DNA from 2 places in the Oceanobacillus picturae genome. Region 1 is predicted to be linked to the other one. Evidence: riboswitches for the same ligand, from Rfam matches in the RefSeq annotation. Region 1 holds a riboswitch; the other holds the start of a gene.
What was found. Region 1 has a riboswitch for S-adenosylmethionine ahead of metK (methionine adenosyltransferase). Riboswitches for the same ligand answer to the same signal wherever they lie in the genome.
Positions count from the first base shown of each region.

Region 1 (5,299 bases):
GATTGCTGCCCCTTGTATCTCTCAATAGAGGATGCTAATAAATCAAGTTCTGTATCCTCGAAATAAGGCTTTATAACACTGGCAATTTCCTCTGCGCTATTTTCTTCAACCCACTGCTGTGCTTTGTAAACAGCACGAGTGAATTTTTGTACTTCTTCCTCATTTTCATCAAGGTAGCTTTGCTTGGTCATAAAGACGGTGTATGGTACATTACCGGATTCTTCTCCAAAAGAGGCTACAATATGTCCATTGCCTTCTTTTTCGAATGTGCTTGCTGTCGGTTCAAATAATTGAACATACTCTGCATCTCCTGAAACGAAGGCACCAGGTATGTTAGCAAAATCAATGTTCTGCTGAAGATCTAAATCATTTTTGGGATCAATGCCATGATTCTTTAGCACAAATTCACCAACCATTTGAGGCATACCGCCTTTTCGTTGCCCTAAAAATGTACTACCCTTTAAATCTTCCCACACGAAGTCAGGTTTTGGTTCTTTCGCCACAAGAAATGTGCCATCTGTCTGTGTTAACTGAGCAAAGTTGATTACCGGGTCCTTTGAGTTTTGTGCGTATACATAAATGGATGTTTCCGAACCGACCAATGCAATATCAGCTCCGTCGGAAAGAAGTGCCGTCATGGTTTTATCGCCGCCCCATGTCGTCTGTAGTTCTACATCCAACCCTTCCTCTTCAAAATAACCCTTTTCCAACGCGACGTATTGTGGTGCATAAAACAAGGACCGAGTTACTTCAGTAAGCTTTATGGAGGAAGTGCTGCTTTGGTTGCATCCGAGCAAAATGAGTGGCAATAAAGCTACTATCAGCGTCATTTTAATTAACTTTTTCATTTTATTTGACCCCCCTTAGTTTAAGTAGATAGGTATGTCAAAAACATTTTATGCGTTCGCCTAAAATGTGTGAAGGCCTAAGACTTATGTGCATAAAAAAACGGCCTCTTTTTTGAGGCCGCTGAAAAAATCATATAAAAATCTTTCATAAAAATAATAGTTACATGTTATTTCGGTAATTAGGTCCAGCTTGCTTAATCGCATTACTAGCTTCTGTGAACTTTTCAAAATTTCTGTGGAACTTCATTGCAAGTTCCTCCGCTGCTTTTTGATAATCTGCAATGTTTGCCCATGTATTGGCAGGAACTAAGAGCTGCTCAGGTACACCTGGAACATGGTATGGAATCTCTAATCCGAATATTTCATCAAGAATAGTTTTTGTTTTATTTAATTCGCCTTTCAGCGCTGCATATACCATTGCTCTTGTGTAGGATAATTTAATACGTTCGCCACCATTACCGTATGAGCCGCCAGTCCAGCCAGTATTTATCAAGAATACAGTCGCCGAATGCTCCTCAATCTTTTCGCCAAGCATTTCTGCATAGACAGAAGGGGGGAGCGGCAAGAATGGAGAACCAAAGCAGGCCGAGAATGTTGCTTGGGGTTTAGTCACTCCTCGTTCAGTTCCAGCAAGTTTGCTCGTGTAACCACTGAGAAAGTGATACATCGCCTGTTCATTCGTTAATTTACTAATCGGCGGCAGGGTCCCAGAGGCATCTGCAGTTAGAAAGATAATGGTATTTGGATGGCCTGCAATACTTGGGACCATAACGTTTTCCATATGTTCAATAGGATAAGCAGCCCGTGTGTTTTCCGTTAGGAACGTATTGGAATAGTCTGGTGTATCATTCTCACAATCAAGCATGACATTTTCCAAAACGGAACCAAATCGTATGGCATTATATATTTGTGGTTCTTTTTCTTCTGAGAGATTAATGCATTTAGCATAACAACCGCCCTCTATATTGAATATACCATTATTACTCCATCCATGTTCATCATCCCCGACTAATTTTCTGTCAGGGTCAGCGGATAGGGTTGTTTTGCCTGTTCCAGATAACCCAAAAAACAAAGCGACATCTCCCTCATCTCCAACATTGGCAGAACAATGCATGGGAAGAATATCTCGTTGTGGTAACAGATAATTCATCACGGAAAAAATTGATTTCTTTATTTCGCCCGCATATTCTGTTCCCCCAATTAGAATGACTCGCTTTTTAAACGAAATAACAACAAACGTTTCCGAATTAGTACTTTCAGTATTAGGATCTGCAAAACACCCCGGTGCAGATAGGACAGTGAATTCTGCTTGGTGGTTGGCGAGCTCTTCCTCTGTTGGTGTAATGAAAAGCTGCCTTGCAAACAAGCTGTGCCAAGCATATTCGGAAACTACTTGGATCGGCAGGCGAGAGCCTTCATCTGCCCCAGCAAATCCTTTAAATCTATATATTTCTTTCTGCTTTTTCAAGTATTCCGTTGTTTTTTTGTATAATTTTTCAAATGCATCCTCATCAATTGATTGGTTGACTTGACCCCAATCGATCTTAGTCTCACTAACTGCGTCACGAACAATAAATTTGTCTTTTGGAGAGCGGCCGGTATATTTACCAGTGGTAGCTCTAATCGCACCTGTGGAAGTTAGAACTGCTTCCATTTTTGCTAAGATTATCTCGATAAGTCGTGGGACAGATTCATTCTCCAGGATTGGAGTATGCTGCTCTAATTCAGTACACGGATTTTTTTCTACCATTTTCACTTCACTGCACCTACCTTTGGTAATGTGTTGTATTACGTTGCTTTAATGTGATTATTAGTATAACACATTTGACTAAATAGTCCATACTAAATATCTAATCTAATCATATGAAATTTTCGCAAACCTTGTTACGAACCAAAAATAGTTGACATGTCAGTTCTCATTCGATAAGCTAAATTTCGAGCGGATACTCTCTTATTCAGAGTAGGTGGAGGGACAGCCCCGATGAAACCCAGCAACCATCACATCGGTGAAAAGGTGCTAACCTGGTGCAAGGAAATTTCCTTGAACAATAAGAGCGAAAGGCTGATAATCCTTTCCTCATTACTGAAGGAAGGGCTTTTTTTATAAAAAAATTGCAAAGATGTCTAGCTCCGATCGCCCAGAAACTATGCAACTTCGCTACTCTCCCTACGATAAGTCATTATCGGTTCGCAAGCTTACCGTAATTCCTTTATCTCAGTTGAGTTACTCCAGTCACTACGTTTCTAAACGGGCGTTCTGCGCTTTTCTTGTAATAAAAACCTTTGTTATGAAATAGCAAAACTTGATGAACAGAGATCCGTAACAGAAACCAAAAGGAGGATTAAGCACTATGGCTGCTAATCGTCGTTTATTTACTTCAGAATCGGTAACAGAAGGGCATCCTGATAAAATATCTGATCAAATTTCAGATGCAATTCTAGATGAAATTTTAAAGAAGGACCCATATGCGCGTGTTGCTTGTGAAACAACCGTTACAACAGGTTTGGTGCTCGTAGCGGGGGAGATTTCTACAAGTACGTATGTAGACATTCCGGCTATTGTAAGAAAAACGATTAAAGAAATTGGGTATACACGTGCAAAGTATGGCTTTGATGCAGATACATGTGCCGTATTGACTGCAATTGATGAACAATCTGCTGATATTGCCGGAGGTGTTGACGAGGCACTAGAGTCACGCCAAGGAAAAATGAGTGATGAAGAGATTGCTTCTATTGGAGCAGGGGACCAAGGACTTATGTTTGGTTTTGCTTGCGACGAAACGGAGGAACTCATGCCATTACCTATTTCACTTGCACACAAATTGGCGAAGCGTTTGGCTGATGTAAGAAAAGAAAAGGTATTAGATTACTTGCGTCCAGATGGGAAAACGCAGGTAACTGTTGAATATGATGAACAAGATCAACCAGTAAAGGTAGATACGATTGTTATTTCTACACAGCATCATCAAGATATTACAACAGAGCAAATCGAGAAGGATTTAATTGAACATGTTATTCGTCCAGTCGTACCAGAGAATCTTTTGGATGAAGCAACGAAGTATTTTATTAACCCAACAGGCCGTTTTGTAATTGGTGGACCACAAGGAGATGCTGGGTTAACTGGTAGAAAAATAATTGTGGACACGTATGGGGGATATGCTCGTCATGGTGGTGGAGCATTTAGTGGGAAGGATTCAACGAAAGTGGATCGATCCGCTGCTTATGCTGCACGTTATGTTGCGAAAAACATAGTAGCTGCAGAACTTGCCAAGACTTGTGAGGTACAACTAGCCTATGCTATTGGTGTAGCTGAACCTGTTTCAATTGCAGTAAACACATTCGGAACAGGAAAAGTGTCTGAAGAAGCGTTAGTGCATGCAATACGCAAACTGTTTGATTTACGTCCAGCTGGAATTATCCGTATGCTTGATCTACAGAAACCTATCTTTAAGAACACGGCAGCATATGGTCATTTCGGAAGAACAGATATCCTCTTCCCTTGGGAAAAGACAGATAAAGTTGTAGAATTAAAAGCATTGATGGAGAATAAGTAGAAAAAGATCAAGTATAAAAGCCGAACGGACATCGGAAATGATGAGGTACCTTTTAGGGAACCATCTATTTTTTCGAAATCCGTTCGGCTTTATGTATACCTTCATTAGATTGCTTTCTCTAAAGGGTGGTATGTGCTTTGTAATATTTCCCTTTTTCCACATATGATTTTCGAATTCGATCCATTTCTGCGAGGTCCTCTTCCGTTAAGTTCCGTATTACTTTGGCAGGTCTCCCAAGCGCTAGCGTATTGGGGGGGATTTTCTTGCCTGGAGGGACAAGGCTTCCAGCACCGATAAATGCACCTGTACCAATTTCTGCACCATCCAGAATGATGGATCCCATTCCAATTAATGCTTTTTCTCTAACGATTGCAGAGTGTAGGGTGACCTGATGCCCCACTGTTACATCATCTTCAATAACTAAAGGCATTCCAGGACTTTGGTGCAGCATAGATAAATCCTGAATGTTTACGCGTTCCCCGATTCGAGTAGGTGCCACATCCCCGCGAATGATCGTCTTAAACCAAACACTGCTTGATTGATTTATCTCCACATCTCCGATAATAGTAGCGTCTTTTGCAATAAATGCTGTTTCATGAATTACGGGCTGCTTATCTTGATATTGATGAATCATTTGAATCCTCCTCCATAATATGGTGATATAATTAGTATAGCAAAAAATCCACGCTTAAACTGACTGAAGGAAGGCAGACAAATGCGAAACAATGTTCCAACATCATCCATCACATTGCTTAAGTCGTTACAATCGAAAATTTTCCCTGCAGTGGAAAAGGAGCTAATCTACTGGAAAGCAAAAGCAACAGCAATTCCGAATCAAGAATTACGTGATCAAGCACTTGCAAGTATTGATTCTAAAAAATTTCATTGTCAAGGTGG
Region 1 is NZ_CCAX010000001.1:1,410,589-1,415,887, reverse strand. It holds gene BN988_RS07160 (ABC transporter substrate-binding protein) at 1-848, opposite strand, end outside; gene pckA (phosphoenolpyruvate carboxykinase (ATP)) at 1,009-2,598, opposite strand; SAM riboswitch class I at 2,797-2,903, shown strand; gene metK (methionine adenosyltransferase) at 3,200-4,402, shown strand; gene BN988_RS07145 (gamma carbonic anhydrase) at 4,521-5,036, opposite strand; gene BN988_RS07140 (tetraprenyl-beta-curcumene synthase family protein) at 5,118-5,299, shown strand, end outside.

Region 2 (5,299 bases), 610 kb from region 1:
CGTTTAGCAAGAAAATCTTCTGCTAGTGCTTTTGCACCTTCTAGGCTATGGCTTGCTGCCCAACCACATTGCACTTCATTACAGGCAGGAACTTCTGTTGCTTCTAAGATATCTTTTAACGTTGCTTCCACAGCCTCTAATACCTCGTCATAATTATCATGATTAATAACTGATAAGTAAAAGCCTGTTTGACAACCCATTGGACCTAAATCAATGACACTACTGTGATGATTGCGGATATTTTCAGCCATTAAATGTTCTAATGAATGGAGTGCAGGCATTTCCATATACTCCTGATTTGGTTGTTTGAGACGGAGGTCGTACTTGTGAACAACGTCGCCGTTTGCCCCAGTAGTAGTCCCGGCAAGACGAATATAAGGTGCTCTCACTTTTGTATGATCAAGATTAAAGCTTTCAACGTTCATTTTTTTAACCATGTATTCCACTCCTAATAGTATATTTTTCTAGATTTATATGCTTTTTACCAGATTAGATGTTTCGTTAAGCTGTTTTTTTACTTCCCTTAGCGGCTTTCTTTCCCTTGTGTTTAGGGAAGCCAATGAGAATGGCAATAATTCCACATAGGATGATGGCAATCGGGTAGAAGGAATACGGCAAGATGCTAATTGGTGAGATAGCTGCTAAACCTGCAGCTGCAAGCATTTGCCCACCGTATGGAACGATACCTTGCCATCCGCCAGCAAATATGTCGAGAATACTGGCTGATTTTCTAGGATCAATATCGTATTCATCGGAAATATTTTTTGCTAATGGACCTGTTACAATAATGGAAATGGTGTTGTTGGCCGTTGCAATGTCGGTTGCACTTACTAAACCTGCAATCCCAAGCTCCGCACCTTTTTTCGTTTTAATTCTACGCGTTATAAAGTTTAATAACCACTGAATCCCGCCGTTATGCTGGATAATTCCAATCATCCCACCAATTAATAGGGCAACAATTGCAATATCTTCCATATTCATGATTCCCTGTGAAATAGCTTGAATGAAACTAGATAACGTATATGAACCATCTATTAAGCCAATAATCCCAGCGAAAACGATGCCGCCAATTAATACGACTAAGACATTAACGCCAGCTAAGGCGGCAATGAGTACCGCTATATAAGGTAAAACCTTCACGAAATCAAACGCGTAATCGCCAATGGTATCGATTTCGGCTCCAGCGGTCACGATCCATAAAAGAATCGCGGTTACAATTGCGCCAGGTAGAACAATGAAAAAGTTGGTTTTAAATTTATCACTCATTTTTGTTTTCTGGGTCCGGACAGCTGCGATGGTGGTATCGGAAATCATGGATAGATTATCACCAAACATTGCGCCACCTATAACCGTTCCCATCGCAAGCGCTATTGGTATGCCTGTTTGCTCCGCGATCCCAATGCCAATTGGTGCTAGCGCGGCCACGGTACCCATGGATGTTCCCATTGATACAGAGATGAAGCATCCTACAATAAAGAGTCCAACCATTAATAGATTAGGAGGAATAACGGATAATCCCAAGTTTACGGTGGAATCTACAGCCCCCATGTCCCTAGCTGTTTGAGCGAATGCCCCGGCCATTACAAAAATTACCGCCATTAAGATAATATTCGGATGTCCTGCGCCTTTCGTAAAGATATCAATCTTGCTAGATAGCTTTTCTTTTCGGTTCATGGCGAGAGCAAAAGCCGCCGCAATAATAATCGCAACGTTTAATGGCATATTGGAGAAGTCTCCAGAAATAACGCCAGTGCCAATAAATAGTAATACAAAGATAAGTAACGGAAGTAGTGCAAGTGCATTTCCTTTTTTCGCATTAGCCATCAAAATATCCTCCTTCATTTTGATTTTTTAGTGGGTAAGCATGTAACAAGAGATTAGTTCATGGTCATCCCACCCGTAACATTGATTCCTTGGCCAGTCATGTAATCGGAGTAGGTGGATGCAAGAAAAACAACGACATTCGCGATGTCAGATGGTACAGCAGTTCTACCCAAGGGAACTTGTGAATTATCTTCATGTTTAATATCTTCAGCTTGAAGACCGCGTAGGTGGCCGCCAATCACTCTTTCTGATTGTTTCATCGTTGTTTCCACGATTCCTGGGCAAACGGCATTCACATTAATATTGTCTTTGGCTAGTTCTAGTGCAGCCACTTTTGTCATCCCTAGTACCGCGTGTTTTGAAGCAACATAACTACCCATTAGTTGGTAGCCGTTTTTCCCAGCTTGTGAGGCAATGTTAATGATTTTTCCACCTTGGCCTTGAGCTTGTAGTTGTTTCGCAACAGATTGCATGCAAAGGTAGACCCCTTTAGCATTCACATCGATTGTTTTATCCCAGTCTTGCTCTTTTATATCAACAAAATAGTCCATCGTGGAAATCCCCGCATTATTGACTAAAATGTCTACTCTGCCGAAATGATCAATAACCGAAGCAACCACCGTGGTTACTTGCTCCGGATTGGACACATCGGCCTGAACATGAAACGTATTAGCTGTTGTTTCATCATGTGTCTCAGCCATATCTACAACCGCAACTTTTGCCCCGCAATCTAAAAATGCCTCCACAATCGCCTTTCCAATACCATGTGCACCACCCGTGACAATGGCCACTTTATTGGTTAAATCCATCGTATACATAAAAAACATACTCCTTTCCTGTTGCCCTGCTGTACATTTAGTTTGCGAAAGTAAAATGCAAACAAAAAAGGCCTCTTCTATAGCAAGAAGAGACCTTAAACGTCAACGTTAAAATACTCTTCTTATCTTCAAGCGTTACGCTTCTGGAATTGGCACATTACTCTAAAAGAGCTGCTGCCGAGGTATCGTAGGGCCAGTCCCTCCACCTCTCTGGATAAGAAAATTCGTGATATGTAATTTGTAGATTAAAGATACAGTAAAATGAAATTACCGTCAAGTGATTTTTTTGATAATTAAGAAATAGAGAGGTGATGTTTTGGGTTTGTGGTCATTAAAGAGGGGGGAGGATTTTTATAAGAAGAGCAACGCCCCTTAGTCAGCGTTGCTCTTCATTCATTATAAGTCCTCGTATTTATCTTTTCCTCACTGGAATCCAGACTTCACTATAGGCATAATCCGCTTTCTGTTCATCCATTTTAGTAAACGAAAAGGTAGGGGCAGGGATCACTTCATAATCGGAAGAGGGGAGCCATTCTGAATAGGTCTTTGCCATGGTTTCTTGCAGTGTTGATGGGAATGGACCTTCATTAGGAAAGATCGCCCATGTACAGGCATCCACGGTTACTTTATCTAATTGACCACTGACGTTATCTTCCGTTGTTAATACACCGATCAAGTGCGTTAAATCGCCTTCCTCTTTCAGAAATTGAGCATCTGCATCATAGGAAGCATTCACGATCTCATATGGTTCTAAATTTTGCAGAGAATGCATTTCCTCTTTTTGTTCATCTGTTATATTCTTCGCAAGCTCGACAATCGCGTTATTCACTCCTTCGAATTGCATTGGCACACGTTTACTTACACCAACTAAATTAAATGTTGGCTTATCTTCTATTCTAAATTCCATTGTAGTTCCTCCTTGTACTGTTATGACAAATGTGAACTTCGGAAACGTTTTGCTTACTCCTCTTTTCATTACTTCTGAGGGTAGAAAACCGTTCCATTTTTTAAATGCTCTGCTAAAGCCGTCCACTGACTGATATCCATATTTGAAAGCAACATCTGTTACTTTTTCTCCTCGCAACAAGTCCTTATTTGCCTCTGATAGTCTTCTGTTTTTTATATATTCATTTAGTGTCATTCCGGATAGGTAAAAAAATATTTTTCTAAAGTGATAATCGGAAACCCCGGCATATTCAGAAATAGTTTCAAGCGACAAATCATCCGTTAACCGTTCTTCAATATATTCAATGACTTGGTTTAATTCCTTTAACACGTTATCCCTCCTTTCTGTTAATCCCGGTGCCACCGTCCGTAAGACTCCAACTCCAAAACATGGAGGGGGAGTAAAACGGACGCTAACATCCCGATTCGTTCAACTAACAATCATTGGGGAAGAACGATAATCCCCACTGATTGAAGTTTCACTTTATATGATAGCAAAGAAATATTTTAAATACTCGACATGTTTAGGGTGATAAATATCGGTTTGATTGCCCTTTTTCATACCATTTCATAAAAAGATCACATTTTGAATTCAATTAATCAAATATAATTAGTATTGTATATTACTTAATCTATGGAATGAGGAAATAGCCTATTTGCCATACGGTTCCAATTTACGGTGGAACCGTATGTAAAACTCCTACTGATATAAGTTTCACTTTATATTACTCGACAGATTCATTAGGTTACTCGACCTTCAGTACAACTTTGCACAATACGATGTGGTTCATTTGGTCTTATTATGTAGGCTATATTTTAATAAAATATAGGTATAGAACATACTACTTATGAACTATTGATTAGGGGGATAAAGATGGATCAACGTAGTATGGCAGTATTAAATCAGTTACTGATTCAAGATTCATACATTACCATCCAAGAACTTGCAACCTTGTTAAATGTATCACGGCGCACGATTTATAGTGACCTTGACAAAATAAATAATTGGCTTAATGACCATCAATTAGAAGAGGTCAAGCAAGTGAGAGGGCAAGGCATATATATCGATGAACAAACTAAAAAAGATATTACTGCCAAACATTCTTCATCAAGAGCGACGTACTACGAATTCTCTCCTGTAGAAAGAAGGGCTTGGATTTATATACATGTTGTTGGGGAGAAAAAGGCTTACTTTTTAGAGGATATCAGACAAATTTTTGAAGTAAGTCGAAATACAGTCCTAGATGATATTAAGAAGCTTAAAGAAGAAATGAAAACGAACCAGTTATATTTTTATTCTGATCGTAAGACTGGGTACTCGATAAAAGGAAATGAAAACGATATCAGAAGGCTGTTGATCTATTATCTATCTTTGGTTACACCAAAAGAAAGCTGGTACAGCATTTTGTGTAATCTACAAAATTCTTCTATCAACATAGAAGACCAGGCTTTTAGACCATATTTAAGCTTTGATCTCTCATTGGTGCATCTACTAAGGCAATTATTACAGAAGCATGAGCAGCGTTTTAGGGTGGAGTTTACTGATGAAGTTTTTAATAATATTGTCGTTTGGTTTCACTTTTTCTTAAAGCGAATAGAGCAAGGGAAATTTGTTGAGGTAGATGTAGTTGAGAAGGAAGTAATAAAAACAACTGATGAATACACAGGCGTTAAGTCCCTTTGTAACCGCTTATCCGACTCGTTAAAAACGG
Region 2 is NZ_CCAX010000001.1:2,021,269-2,026,567, reverse strand. It holds gene BN988_RS10155 (S-ribosylhomocysteine lyase) at 1-437, opposite strand, end outside; gene BN988_RS10150 (Na+/H+ antiporter NhaC family protein) at 502-1,824, opposite strand; gene BN988_RS10145 (SDR family NAD(P)-dependent oxidoreductase) at 1,878-2,642, opposite strand; SAM riboswitch class I at 2,762-2,863, opposite strand; gene BN988_RS10140 (AraC family transcriptional regulator) at 3,055-3,918, opposite strand; gene BN988_RS10135 (BglG family transcription antiterminator) at 4,462-5,299, shown strand, end outside.
Region 2: linked by a shared signal. The riboswitch ahead of BN988_RS10145 (SDR family NAD(P)-dependent oxidoreductase) and the one ahead of metK (methionine adenosyltransferase) in region 1 are both predicted to bind S-adenosylmethionine.